DNA from 2 places in the Pseudoalteromonas sp. NFXS53 genome. Region 1 is predicted to be linked to the other one. Evidence: riboswitches for the same ligand, from Rfam matches in the RefSeq annotation. Region 1 holds a riboswitch; the other holds the start of a gene.

Region 1 (7,151 bases):
CGCTCACCAAACCCTTCACTTAATTCAGGGTCTTGGTTGTAGAAGGCGCGAATGCTTGAGCGGCGTTTTTGTTTCGAATTAGATAAAGCATGCTTGATATGCGCAATCGCGAATTTTGCCGACTCAGGTACTTCATTCATATCAACAGCAGCCAAGTCTTGCACTATACCTCGCCATAATAACGGGTATTGATTAACTGGTCGTTGAATTAGGTTGTGACTAACAAGTAAGTCGATAGAGTGCTTAAGCTGCGCTTGTTCAGCTTCTATCCATGGGCTAGAAATAGCCGAGAAGCTACTTAGGCCGACTGCTAGGGCTAATACTTTTAATTTCATCCGTGTAATTTTTCCAATAAGGCCTTGGCAACAATAGGATCGACAAACTCGGTTACATCTCCATGATGTAAAGCTACTTCTTTAACGAGTGTTGAGGAGATGAATGAGTTTCTTTCTGAAGGCGTTAAAAATACGCTTTCAAGATCAGGGTTAAGTCGGCGGTTCATATTCGCTAATTGAAACTCATAGTCAAAATCCGAGACTGCGCGAATGCCGCGAATTAGTACCTGGGCATTTTGCTGCTTAGCTAAATCGACTAATAGTCCAGAAAAACCGATGACTTTAACGTTTTTGTATTCACTCAGCACCTGCTCAGCGAGTGCAACGCGCTCATCTAAGTTAAAGCAAGGCTTTTTACTCGGATTATTGGCAATGGCGAGTAGTACGACATCAAACATCTTAGCGGCACGCTTAATTAAATCTGCGTGACCATTGGTGAGTGGGTCAAATGTACCTGGATATAGCGCGGTAACTTTCATAACAGTTTAGTCAGAATAAAATTTCTGTAATGTTATCAAGCTTTGCTGCAAATATCACTGGTCTGCTTAGCAACTTGTTGCTTATAACTAAGCCATTTTAATGGTATTTTCAGTATGGATATAATTTTTATGGAACTGTTTTCTTTTTGGGTAATGTCACATAATTTATGTCTTATGACAGAATCAAATAAGTAATTAAAGCAGAATTTAGTTATTATATTCATCATTATTAGCGTGTCTGAGAGCAGGATATGAATACCAAGGAAAAAATTATTCGTACCAGTATTGCCTTATTTAACCTTCATGGAGAGCGAGCGATCACTACCAATCATATCGCTTCAAACTTAGGTATAAGTCCCGGCAATTTGTATTACCACTTTAAAAATAAAGAAGACATTATCCGTAATATCTTCACTCTGTATCGAGAGCATTTAAGTACCCACTTTAAACCACTCGACACATCTCACGAGCCACTAGAACAATTAACACAATATTTAGATTCATTGTTTGAGCTTATGTGGCGTTATCACTTCTTCTATGACAACCTAACTGACATTCTTGCAAAAGACAGTGAGTTAAAAAGACAATACATAGAGTTTCAAGCCGATTTGTTTAATCAAGTGCGCTCTGTTGTGATCGGATTACGCAGTGCTGGCGTAATAGAAATTTCAGATGAAGATGCATCTGAATTTGCGCACATGTTAAAGATGACGGTGAGCTTCTGGACACCTTACGTTAAAGCACGTCGTATGACAGGGGTATTAGAGCAACAAGATATCTATAACGGTATTGTCAAAGTATTGGTTTTAGTCAAACCATATTGCACTGATTTGAGTTTTAAGAAAATTAGCGATCTGCAAAAGCAGTATCAGCAATTGGCTGATGAGGCTTTGCCGAGTATTGCCTAATCAACTAATATTGTTTATTTCCTCATCGCATAGAAATTTGCTATAATCGCGCGCCCGACTGACGCGGCGCGCATTCGCCCACCTTAAGAGTGTTTCTATGCTTAAATTTATCGTAAAACTGCACCCTGAAATCGCGATCAAGAGTAAATCTGTTCGTAAACGCTTTACCAAGTTACTTGAGAAAAACATCAAGATGATTTTAATTCGTCGAGATGAAAAAGTTCGCGTAAAAAATAACTGGGATAACATTGCAGTTGAAACGGATATTAGCGATGCACAAACCCGTGAATGGTTTATTGATAACCTAAAACGCGTACCTGGTATTGTGCAATTTATCGAAGTACAAGAAACACCTTTTGAAACCATTGACGATATTTATCAGCGCACCTTAGAACTTGCGAGCCATACCATTGAGGGGAAAACCTTCTGCGTTCGTGTAAAACGTAACGGTAATCATGATTTCACTTCAACAGACGTAGAACGTTATGTTGGTGGTGGTCTTAACCAAAATGTTGAAGGTGCTAAGGTTAAATTAAGTAAGCCTGAAGTTGTGGTTAAAATCGAGATCAAAAAAGATCTGGCTTATATTGTTACCCACACTCACTATGGTATTGGTGGCTTCCCTCTGCCGACACAAGAAGATGTATTATCACTGATCTCAGGTGGTTTTGACTCAGGCGTAGCGACATATCAGATGATGCGTAAAGGCGCGCGTACTCACTTCTTATTCTTTAACCTTGGTGGTGCTGCCCACGAAATCGGCGTGAAACAGGTAAGTCACTATCTATGGAAGCAATATAGCTCTACTCACAAAGTTAAGTTCATCACGGTAGACTTTGAACCTGTCGTTGCTGAGATTTTAGAAAATGTAGAAAACGGCCAAATGGGTGTCGTACTTAAGCGTATGATGATGCGTGCAGGCGCAGCAGTAGCTGAAAAAGTAAATGCTCACGCGTTAATCACAGGTGAAAGTGTCGGTCAGGTATCAAGTCAAACACTGGCTAACTTAAGTGTGATCGACCGTGTAACTGAAACACTGATTTTACGCCCACTTATTCAACATGACAAAGCAGATATCATTAAGATTGCCCGTGAAATTGGTACGGTAGAAATGGCAGAATCTATGCCTGAATACTGTGGTGTTATTTCTCAGAAACCAACTGTAAAAGCGAAAATGTCAAAGATCTTGGAAGAAGAAGCCAAGTTCGACTTTGATGTTTTAGATACCGTGATTAAAAACGCGACAGTAAAAGACATTCGCGAAATCGAAGAAGAAGCGAAAGAAGAAGTTAAAGAAGCCGAAACTGTTAGTGAACTTCCTGAAAATGCTGTGGTACTTGATATTCGTTCGCCAGAAGAAGAGGATGCAAACCCACTTGAGCTTGAAGGGGTAGAAGTAGAGCATATTCCATTCTTTAGATTAGCGACTAAGTTTGGTGATCTGCCTCAAGATAAAGAATATTATTTATATTGTGCCCGTGGCGTAATGAGTCAGTTACAAGCACTTATTTTGCATGAAAACGGCTACATGAATGTAAAAGTGTACCGTCCATAACATGTATTAGTGTCTGTTAAAAAGCCGAGTTTAACTCGGCTTTTTGCTATTAGCTTGTTTGTTCCAAACGGTTGATTTGTTCAAGCATGGCCCGGTTATACGGTGCATCCAATCCCAGCTTTTCTGCTTCACTGACGATATAGCCACAGATAGAGTCAATTTCTGTTTTTCTACCCAATTTAATATCTTGTGCCATTGATGAGTTATTGCTGCGAGTTTGTCGCATAACGGTATATGCACTGTTGAGCGCTTCAGCTAAAGTGATATCAACGCCTAGCTTGCCTGCGATGAAACAGGCTTCGTTTAATAAGTTCATCACTTGTGTGGCGTAATTCGGTTTGAGTAATTGTCCATTTTGAACTTGGTGCAAAGCGGTGAGTGGATTAATGGCAATATTAACCATCAGCTTTTGCCAGCGCAGCAATGTAATGTCGTGATGGATAGCACTGTGAGAAATACTTTCAGCAAATACCGCTTTATAAAAAGTATCAATGCTATTTTCAGCTTCAGTATTACAAGCACCTAAATAGGTTGCACCAATGCCTGTTTGAACCACTGTGTTGCTCGATGCTTTAAGTGCACCGCGTGATGTACTCATAAAGTATAGGCTTTGAGTCGTACTGAGTTGCGACGTGATCTCAGCTAAATCAGTAATACCATTATGACTGATAATTATCTTGGCTTCAGGCGTTAGAAAGGGTTGAATGGCATTGAACGCATCTCTGAGCTGGTAAGCTTTAACGCAGATAAAGCAAATAGAGATTGTATCTTGTGGGGTAAAACTTGTTACGTTAGCTATGTTGGCGGCTATTGGCGTGACGGTTTCGTCTTCTTGATAATTAAATGCGACGTTTTGTTTATTTCGAGTCAGTAGCGTGACTGGATGATGCTTGCTTAAATGAAATCCAAAGCTTAAACCGACAGCGCCCGCACCGAGAATGTGAATGTTAGCCATTCTTTCGAACTCGCCATTCTCGCCAAGCAAAGTATCCGAGGTAATAACTGGCTGCGCCCGCGAAGTCAGCAACAAAATCACCTATCGAGGCCTGACGATAAGGAAGTGTATCCTGCATATATTCAATTCCTACACCGTAAGCAGTTAATAAACAAAGCTGAAGCCAGATTGGAAAGCGAATAGCGTGGTGCATAATAAAGGCAAGCACAAAGAAAATACCGAAATGCGCAACCTTGTCGGCATGTTCGAAACGTATACCAGAGTGCTGGATCTCTTTAGCAAATAAAAAAGTACAAATACTTAAAGTGATGATTAGTAGAACTTGGTAAATACGCCGAGTCACAAAACTTCCTATATCTCTATGCAGGCAAAGTAGAGCCAGTATATCACCGAAAAATGGATGGTGGGTGAATATACGAAAGTGCTCTGTAAATAGATGTTATCAGCTGAGATAAATTTTTTCACCGAGTTGGTTTTTGCTTGTTATAATCAGCCCATAACATGATTAGGAGATAGATAATGCCATCATTTGACATTGTTTCTGAAATTGAAATGACAGAAGCTAAAAATGCGGTAGATAATGCAAACCGTGAACTTGAAACACGCTATGACTTCCGTGGTGTGGATGCATCAATTGAGCTTGCAAACGAAACAATTACACTAAAAGCTGAAGCTGATCAGCAAGTTATGCAGTTATTCGATATCATTGCTGCAAAAGCGTCAAAGCGTGGCTTAGATGTTTCAAGCCTTGAGCTTAAAGATATTGAGCGCTCTGGTAAATATGTGTCACGTAAAGTTGCACTTAAGCAGGGTATTGATAAAGATATGGCGAAGAAAATCGTTAAGCTTATTAAAGACTCAAAAATCAAAGTCCAAGCGTCTATTCAAGGTGAAGAAGTGCGCGTAACAGGTAAAAAACGCGACGATTTACAAGAAGTAATGCAATTGATCCGTACTGGTGAACTAGGTCAGCCTTTCCAGTTTAAAAACTTCCGCGATTAATTCAATAATTCAAAATTAAAGGGCGCTCACGCCCTTTAGATTTCTAGACGTCCATTGCCTTTTTTATAATATTTGTGCACAATAGCGCCTCTTTTCAAGGTGCTCGATTTGTGGTGGGTAACACCAAAATACCTTTGAATTAAATCGAGATAATCGGGAAGTTGGTGAATATACTCAGGGAAGTATGTAGTCCAACACTGCCCCCGCAACGGTGATGCAGATATCTGCTCTGATAAATGCAAAGTCCGGAGACCGGCCTTGAGCTAATTTACTTGTTGTTACTTGTGCGGTGGGCGCAAGTTTGGAATTATTATGCTTAAAAAATCTTTGCTTGGTGCTGCCGTTGCTGCTGCACTATCTTTTTCTGTGTCTGCTGAGCAGGCTCAACCTATCGAACGTATCACGGTTACCGCGAATAAATTCTCTCAATCTATTGATAGCGCACTTGCGACAGTGAGTGTTATTGATAGAGCTCAAATTGAGCAATCAAATGTCAGAGATCTTCCGTCTCTATTAAATACATTGTCAGGTGTCGATATTGTTCGTAATGGTGGCTATGGGCAAAAAGTGAGTGTGTTTGTACGTGGTGCAGCAACCAAGCATACACTTGTATTAGTAGATGGTGTGCGTATTAGCGATGCGAACTCTGGCGATGTGTCTTTTACTAACATTCCTGTAAATAGTATTGAGCGTATTGAAGTAGTTAAAGGCGCTCGCGCTGCAATTTATGGTTCTGATGCCGTTGCTGGTGTGATCAACATTATTACGCGTGAAGCTCAACAGCATCAAGTAAACGTGACAACGGGTGCGCATAACTATTTTAATCTACAAGGTACGACTAAATTTAGTCGTGATAACTTAGATGTGAGCGTTAACTTTGGTTTTGAGCGCACTGATGGTTATGACGTAATTGCCAAAGATCCAGAATCTGAAATAGGTAAAGATCATGATCAGGATGGCTACCTAAATCGCAATTTAGGCGTTAATTTAAACTACGATGCTGATCAGTTTGGTGTATTTAACGTCATTGGCCAGTTCAGCAGCGGTCAAGCAGATTATGATAATGCTTGGGGCAACGATGCGTATAACTTCGAAAACTTTACGAGTAAGTTAGGCTGGGAAAAGAAAACAGCACAATTTACCCACACTGCTGCAATCAGTCTTTCGCAAGAAGAAAACATACAAACGGGCACTGATGCTGAAGATATTTACAGTACAGAGCGAACAGAATTAGAGTATCGAACTCTATATACTCTTAATGAAGAGTTGCAATTAACAGCTGGAGCGAATCTGTTAGATGAAGATTTAAGTGGTTCTAGTGCTTCATTCTCTGAAACGTCTCGTGATAACCAAGCTGTTTTTGTCGGTGGTTTTTATGATGACGGCAAGTTTTTAGCAAGCTTAGTTACGCGTTCTGACGACTACGATTTTCATGGTCGAGCAAATACATATAGCAGTGCTTTTGGTATCAAAGCGAACAAGTATGTGAGCATGCATTTCAACCACGGAACAGCATTTAGAGCGCCTTCTTTAACTAATGCTTTTGTGAAAGGCAGCCCTTGGTATCTACCAAACCTAAATATTAAACCAGAAGAAGCGACCAACAATGAGCTAGGTTTGAGTGTAACAACGGATTCTGCTCGTTATGAATTTGCGATTTTTAGTAATCAGATTGATAACTTAATCTCTAATCAATATGACGCAGATACAGGCAAATACATTCCTTACAATGTTGACAGTGCAACGATGAAAGGTGCTGAGCTGAGCTTAACGACTTCGGCATATGGTTTTGATCACAACGTAAACTTAACCTTCTTAGATGCTAAAGACGATACGAAAGGTACAGATCTTCCTCGTCGCCCAAGTAAGTCATTTAACTACACAATCTCAAAGTCATGGGAAAAGTTAAACGTTAAT
Region 2 (7,151 bases), on a different contig from region 1:
AAGCCCCACCGTGTACTCAGCAGAGAGTCCACTCAACGCGCTAAAAATAGCCGATGCTGCACTGGTATTGCCAATGCCCATCTCACCAAATGCAAAAGTATTACAACCTTGCTGATATTGTTTATTAATAAGCTTCTTGGCAAACTCAAAACCTTGCGCTTCTTGAGCTTGGGTTAGCGCTTCACATTCATCAAATGAACGCGTGACTGACCCCAAACGCTGTGACGTAACACCTAAGGCCTGATCAGGTACATTTAAAATACCGCAATCTACTATCTCGAGTTGCCACCCTAATTGTTTGCTGAAAACATTAATTGCAGCGCCCCCAGACGCGAAATTCGCTACCATTTGGCCTGTCACTTCACTAGGCGCGATAGAGACACCTTTTGCAGCAATACCGTGATCGCCTGCAAAGACGGTTAGAGTCGGTTTGCTGATTTGTGGTCTAAATACTGAAAGCTGCTCAGGTTCAATACCCTGAGAGAAAATAGTCATCAGCTGTTTAGCCAATGTTTCTAGCTCACCTAACGCACCCAAAGGCTTCGTTTTCAGGTTTATTTTTTTTTCGATAAGTTCACGTGAACGCGTATCAAGTGCTTTAACTGAGAACATACGCTAAGGCCTTTTTTGTTTGAGAGTCAGTAAAGTTAAAAAGAACACACTACCTATTGCGGCAGTGATAACACCAATGGGAAGCTCTTGATTATCAAGAATAGTACGGGCAAATAAATCTACCCAGATCATCATCAAACCACCACTTAAAGCAGTACACAGCAGACCAATTGAAGTTGCCTGTGAAATAAAAAAACGTACCAAATGCGGGATCATTAACCCGACAAAGCCAATGCCACCGCACATAGCAACCAATACAGCGGTCAGCAATGAGCTTAATAGCAACATACCTAAACGTAATTTAGCCACCTGAATACCTAAAGTTGCAGCGCTTTCGTCACCCAGTAATAGTGCGTTTAAACCGCGCCTAAACAACAGCATACAAGCCATACATAGCAATACAATTGAACAAGGCAACCACAACCATTGCCAATCAGCGCGACTAAAGCTGCCTAAGTTCCAAAACATAATGGCACTCACGGCTTGTGGATCACTCCAATACAACAGCAAGCTGGTAAATGCGCTAAATAAGAAAGATAAGGCAACACCGGCGAGTAACATCGCTTCTACCTGTCTAGACCTTTGTCCATAGGCAATCAGCAACAATAGGGTCATTGCCAGCGCACTACCTAAAAACGCCGCCCCTGACATCGCCCAACCAGCTGTGATACCTGTAAATGTTATAAGTAACACGACGCCAAATGATGCGCCTGATGAAATACCAAAAAGGTAAGGATCTGCCAAAGGGTTACGGGTCACTGTTTGCAAAATAATGCCCGCCAACGCCAAGCCACTGCCAGCAACAAATGCCAAAATCACTCTGGGAATCCGTAGTTCCATAACAATTTTTTGCTCAAAGACGTTGGCATCATATGCAAATAGCGTTTGCCAAACAGCACTCGCATTAATATCAATCGCGCCATGCTTAATGGCAACTAAAGCACTAAAAAAACAGCTTATCAGCAAAATTAACAGCGAAATGAGCGGCTTCATAGTTGATACCCAAAGTGGTAGCGGATATGAGGAATATGGGTTTTATCTCGATACGGGCAAGGTACTTGTGAGACATCGGCACAAACACCAAACACATCACTGAGTAACTGCGCATCTAACACATCACTTGGCGTTCCACTTTTGTATAGCTCACCCTGTTGTAGCACCAGCAGACTATCGCTCATAGCTGCCGCAAGATTTAAATCATGGAAAGAAGCAATCACAGTGATCCCCATTGCTTTTGCAAGCTCCATAATTTGTATTTGGTATTTCACATCCAAGTGACTGGTTGGCTCATCCATGATCAGAAGTTTAGGTTTTTGCGCCATGGCTTTGGCAATCAACGCCCTTTGCTTTTCACCACCAGAAAGGTGAGCAAATGCCTCATTAGTTTTGTGTGTCAAACCAACCTGTTCAATAGACTTTATAATTAACGCATGATCGGTTTTATTTAATGGTGAGAACAAACTTTTGTGTGGGGTTACCCCCATAGCAACCACATCGTAAAGCGATAGATTAAAATGCTCTGGCATTTCTTGCAGGACCACAGCAACTTGCTGGGCATACTCGTTATGGGAATAATTAGCAATCGCTTTGCCAAAAAGCCTTATGTGGCCACTTGAAGGAGCGAGAAAACGATAAAGACAACGTAGCAAGGATGATTTACCAGCCCCATTAGGACCCAATAAACCAATAAACTGCCCTTCAGTTACATCGAAAGAGATGTTTTGTAATATTTGATGGTTATCTAGCACCAAATCTAAGTTTGAAACTTGCAGAGCAAATTCAGAGTGCTGACAAACTGATTGCATTCGTACCCTTATTAACTGTTGGGCAGACACAAACGCACAGTCCTAACCGAATTACGGCTAAAATTGTGTGCTCTTGAGTACGCCCGCTCAAGAGGATTTTTCTGACCTTGGTATCTGACTTCGTGCATTTAAATGCACTTCACAGTTGCGGGGACAGTTAAGCAGTTTCAGCTTATTCCCAAGATTAATCAGAAAAACCGTATTATGAAGTCTAGATGGCTAAAACACAACTTTAGGCCACGGCTTATGTGCTTCATCAAAGTAAACCTCTATCTTTACCAATGTAGCATAGCCAACGTCTAAACTATTGATAGAAGACAGTGAATTTAAAGGTAAGTTAAGGACTTCAGCTAACATTTGTTTGATCACACCGGCATGAGTCACCACTAGGTTATGTGTTGTATGTCGGGTTGATAGTTCTGTCTCCCACCATTGTCTGACACGAGACCTAAACGCGTAAAGGGACTCTCCATTTGGCGGCGTATGTTGCCAAGGCGACTGCCAAAATTCACCTATACTTGGATTCTGTGTGTTCTCCCAAAGCCACTCATAAGTTCGACCATCCCAATCTCCAAAATCCATTTCTTGAAGCTGCTTTGCTATCTCCAGTGGTAAGCTTGCTTGTCTAGATTGCTTTTTCGCAAAGCTCAGACAACGCTGCATGGGGGAGGTAATACAGGCATCAAATTGAACTGTTTTTGGTAAAGCAGACTCCATCGCTGCTAACCCTAACTCAGACACGGCAACGTCAGTTTTAGAACCAGTTAGAATGCCAGTAGTAACTGGTTTCCCGTGCCTGAGGAAGTACCATGTTTTCGTCATTTTAGCCTCAGATCAAAAATGCGAGCCTTCGCTCGCATTTAATTAAAGATGATTTGCTTAGTTTAACTTAAAGAATCTGATTCTCTTTCCAAGCTTGTTCTTTCGCCATACGCTTTTTGCGTCGGTCACATGGATCATCGCAATCACATGACTTTTCAATACCAACCGCGCCTAAACCGCCACAGCTGCTTGCCATAGATTTCTTTTGCACGATTACACCGACAGCCATAGCTGCAACAATTAAAATAAGTAACCCAAAAGTTAGGAAAAATAGTGACATGCACAAGCCCCTTAAAAACAGTTTAACGGCTCAGTGTATCTGAACCAAATGACGGCATTTAAACAACCTCCATTATAACGCGCTTAGTGTACTATTTCGACTAATTAATCAAAATTGCCTTATTTACAAATAAGGCGCAAAAGCTGGGCTTGAATAGGTCACTAACCCTTCATTACTTTTACTAATTAAATATACAGCTAAATTGTGCTCTTCTGCGTAAGCTTTTGCTCGTTCTGTGCCCATGACAGTCAGTGCTGTGGCCAAGCCATCAGCAGTCATTGCAGAAGGATGTAAAACCGTCACTGATACTAAATCGTGCTTAACTGGTTTACCTGTCGCAGGATCAATCAAGTGCGTATAAGTCTCGCCATCCATTTCATAGAAAATACGGTAATCGCCTGAAGTTGCCATGCCCATATTACCTAGCTCAGCAAGTAACCGATGAACTTCACGTTTACCAATCGGTGCATCAGGTTGTTCAATTGCAATGCGCCATGGTTGATCTAGTGCTTTTCGTCCAGCAATTCTGAGCTCTCCACCAATTTCAACCATATAATTGGTCATCCCTTTACTTTCGAGTAATTCTGCAACTTTATCGATACCATAGCCTTTTGCTGTTGCAGAAAATGACAACTCTAACCCTTCGATGGTTTTAGCTAACCCTTCATCAGTTAAAATTAGTTTATCAACGCCTATGGTTTGTTTAACTTTATCAATTTGTTCTGGAGTTGGTGTCTTTGTAGGTCTTTTATCAATACCAAAGCCCCAAAGATCAATGAGAGGGCCCATAGTAACATCAAGAGTTTCTGTTGATCTGCCTAAACGAACAGATTCAATTACAACAGCTTTAAAATCGTCACTGATTGGCATAAATGTATTTGCAGCTAAGGCATTAAATTGATTGATTTCAGAATTTTTAACCCAAGGTGACATAGACTGATTCACAGCTACTAAAAGAGTGTCTACGTCTGCTTTTAGCGCCTCAGCCGTCAATGACGGTTCTCTTGGAAAAGTTTTTATCGTATAAGTCGTCCCCATTGTTTTCCCGTGGATCACAATAGGTTGAATATCTTCCTTATTGTCAAAACAGCCACTTAAAATAACTGTTAACAGTAATATAAAAATGCCTACTAGTTTCTTCATACTTTTCTCTATCCCAAAAAAAACCCCAAGCTTATTGCTTGGGGTTTAAGTCTATCTTATTTCAGTGAAGTGTTCACTGAGATAACGCTGATTTAGCCACCGAAGTCATCTAGTAAGATGTTTTCGTCTTCAACACCTAAATCTTTAAGCATATTGATTACAGCCGCGTTCATCATTGGAGGACCACACATGTAGAACTCACAATCTTCTGGCGCTTCATGGTCTTTCAGGTAGTTTTCTAAAAGAACATTATGGATAAAGCCTGTGTAACCTTCCCAGTTATCCTCTGGTTGAGGATCAGAAAGTGCTACGTGCCATTCAAAGTTTTCGTTATCAGCCGCTAGGCCATCGAAATCTTCTACGTAGAACATCTCACGCTTAGAACGTGCACCGTACCAGAAAGACATCTTACGGTCTGAGTTGAGACGCTTAAGCTGGTCGAAGATGTGTGAACGCATTGGCGCCATACCAGCACCACCACCTACGAATACCATTTCTGCATCAGTTTCTTTCGCAAAGAATTCACCGAATGGACCAGAAATAGTTACTTTATCACCTTCTTTAAGTGACCAGATGAACGATGACATCTTACCACATGGTAGGCTTAGGTTGTTTGGCGGCGGAGTCGCGATACGTACGTTAAGCATGATGATGCCGTACTCTTCTGGGTAGTTAGCCATTGAGTATGCACGGATCGTTTCGTCGTCAACTTTAGACTCAAGATTGAAGAAGCCAAAACGCTCCCAATCTCCACGGTATTCTTCAGGAATATCGAAGTCCGAGTATTTAACGTGGTGAGCTGGCGCTTCAATTTGGATATAACCACCTGCACGGAAAGGTACAACCTCACCATCAGGGATACCAAGCTTAAGCTCTTTAATGAATGTCGCTTTGTTATCGTTAGAGATAACTGTACATTCCCACTTCTTAACACCGAAGATTTCTTCTTCTACTTCGATTTCCATGTCAGTTTTAACAGCAACCTGACACGCTAGACGACAACCTTCACGTGCTTCACCTTTTGAAATATGGTCAAGCTCAGTTGGCAGGATATCACCACCACCCGCTTTAACGTGAACGGTACATTGGCCACAAGAACCACCACCGCCACAAGCAGATGAAATGAAGATACCAGCGTCTGCTAGTGCACCTAGTAGTTTACCACCTGGTGCTGAAGTAACTGCCTTTTCAGGGTCACCGTTAATGCTGATTGTGATGTCACCGCTTGGTACAAGCTTCGACTTCGCTGCAATGATGATCAATACAAGCATTACAACGATAGCGATGAACATCCCTACGCCTAAATATACCTCAAGCATGATTTTTCCTCGCTAAATTAAAGTGAAATACCAGAGAATGACATGAAGCCAAGACCCATTAGACCTACAGTGATGAAGGTAATACCTAAACCACGAAGACCATCTGGTACGTCTGAATACTTCATCTTCTCACGGATACCAGCAAGTAATACGATTGCTAGTGCCCAACCTACACCTGAGCCTAAACCAAATACCACAGACTCACCGAAGTTCAGGTTACGCTCAACCATGAATGCTACTGCACCGAAAATCGCACAGTTTACAGTGATTAGTGGTAAGAAGATGCCTAGTGCGTTGTAAAGCGCAGGGAAGAACTTGTCTAGAGTCATCTCAAGGATCTGTACAAGTGCTGCGATTACACCGATGAAAGTTAGGAACTTAAGGAAGCTTAAGTCAGCTTCAGGGAAGCCTAACCACTCTAGTGCACCTGGCGCTAAGATTGCAGAGTAAACTAATTGGTTTACTGGAACAGCAACACCAAGAACGAAGATTACTGCAACACCTAGACCCATTGATGTGGTTACTTTCTTAGATACAGCAAGGAAAGTACACATACCTAGGAAGAAAGATAACGCTAAGTTTTCAATGAAAACCGCTTTAACGAATAAATTAATATATTGTTCCATCTCTCTCTCCTTATGCCTTCGCTTCTACTTGGTCTTTCTTATAAGTACGAAGTACCCAGATGAAGAAACCAATGATGAAGAACGAGCTTGGCGGTAGGATTAATAGACCCATAGGCTGGTACCAACCGCCTTCAGAAATAAGTGGTAAAATCTCGATACCAAATAGTGTACCTGAACCACCTAGTTCACGAATGAATGCAACAGTTAGAAGTACAACTGAGTAACCTAAACCGTTACCGATACCATCAAGGAATGACATCAGTGGTGGTGTCTTCATTGCGTATGCTTCTGCGCGACCCATTACGATACAGTTAGTAATGATTAGACCAACGAATACCGAAAGCTCTTTCGCTGTTGCATATACAAACGCTTGAAGCGTTTGGTCTACCACGATTACCAATGAAGCGATGATAGTCATCTGAACGATGATACGAACGCTTGATGGGATGTGGTTACGGATCATAGAGATAAATAAGCTTGAGAAAGCACATACTAATGTCAGAGCGATTGACATGATAAGTGCATTCTTAAGGCTTGATGTCAC

What was found. A riboswitch is a leader RNA that binds a small molecule or an ion and turns the genes downstream of it on or off. The one in region 1 is predicted to bind cobalamin.
Region 2: another riboswitch for cobalamin. It lies ahead of AC1HJP_RS14795 (ABC transporter ATP-binding protein); the one in region 1 lies ahead of AC1HJP_RS09295 (TonB-dependent receptor domain-containing protein).

The regions. Positions count from the first base shown of each region.
Region 1 is NZ_JBWVBR010000007.1:30,188-37,338, reverse strand. Features, by position in the region: gene AC1HJP_RS09330 (capsule assembly Wzi family protein) at 1-335, opposite strand, end outside; gene coaD (pantetheine-phosphate adenylyltransferase) at 332-814, opposite strand; gene AC1HJP_RS09320 (TetR/AcrR family transcriptional regulator) at 1,066-1,722, shown strand; gene thiI (tRNA uracil 4-sulfurtransferase ThiI) at 1,820-3,277, shown strand; gene AC1HJP_RS09310 (ketopantoate reductase family protein) at 3,327-4,232, opposite strand; gene AC1HJP_RS09305 (VanZ family protein) at 4,225-4,575, opposite strand; gene AC1HJP_RS09300 (YajQ family cyclic di-GMP-binding protein) at 4,752-5,234, shown strand; cobalamin riboswitch at 5,315-5,509, shown strand; gene AC1HJP_RS09295 (TonB-dependent receptor domain-containing protein) at 5,547-7,151, shown strand, end outside.
Region 2 is NZ_JBWVBR010000014.1:42,792-49,942, reverse strand. Features, by position in the region: gene cobT (nicotinate-nucleotide--dimethylbenzimidazole phosphoribosyltransferase) at 1-612, opposite strand, end outside; gene AC1HJP_RS14800 (FecCD family ABC transporter permease) at 616-1,605, opposite strand; gene AC1HJP_RS14795 (ABC transporter ATP-binding protein) at 1,602-2,417, opposite strand; cobalamin riboswitch at 2,504-2,625, opposite strand; gene AC1HJP_RS14790 (histidine phosphatase family protein) at 2,637-3,239, opposite strand; gene nqrM ((Na+)-NQR maturation NqrM) at 3,307-3,519, opposite strand; gene AC1HJP_RS14780 (FAD:protein FMN transferase) at 3,643-4,662, opposite strand; gene nqrF (NADH:ubiquinone reductase (Na(+)-transporting) subunit F) at 4,755-5,981, opposite strand; gene nqrE (NADH:ubiquinone reductase (Na(+)-transporting) subunit E) at 5,999-6,607, opposite strand; gene AC1HJP_RS14765 (NADH:ubiquinone reductase (Na(+)-transporting) subunit D) at 6,618-7,151, opposite strand, start outside.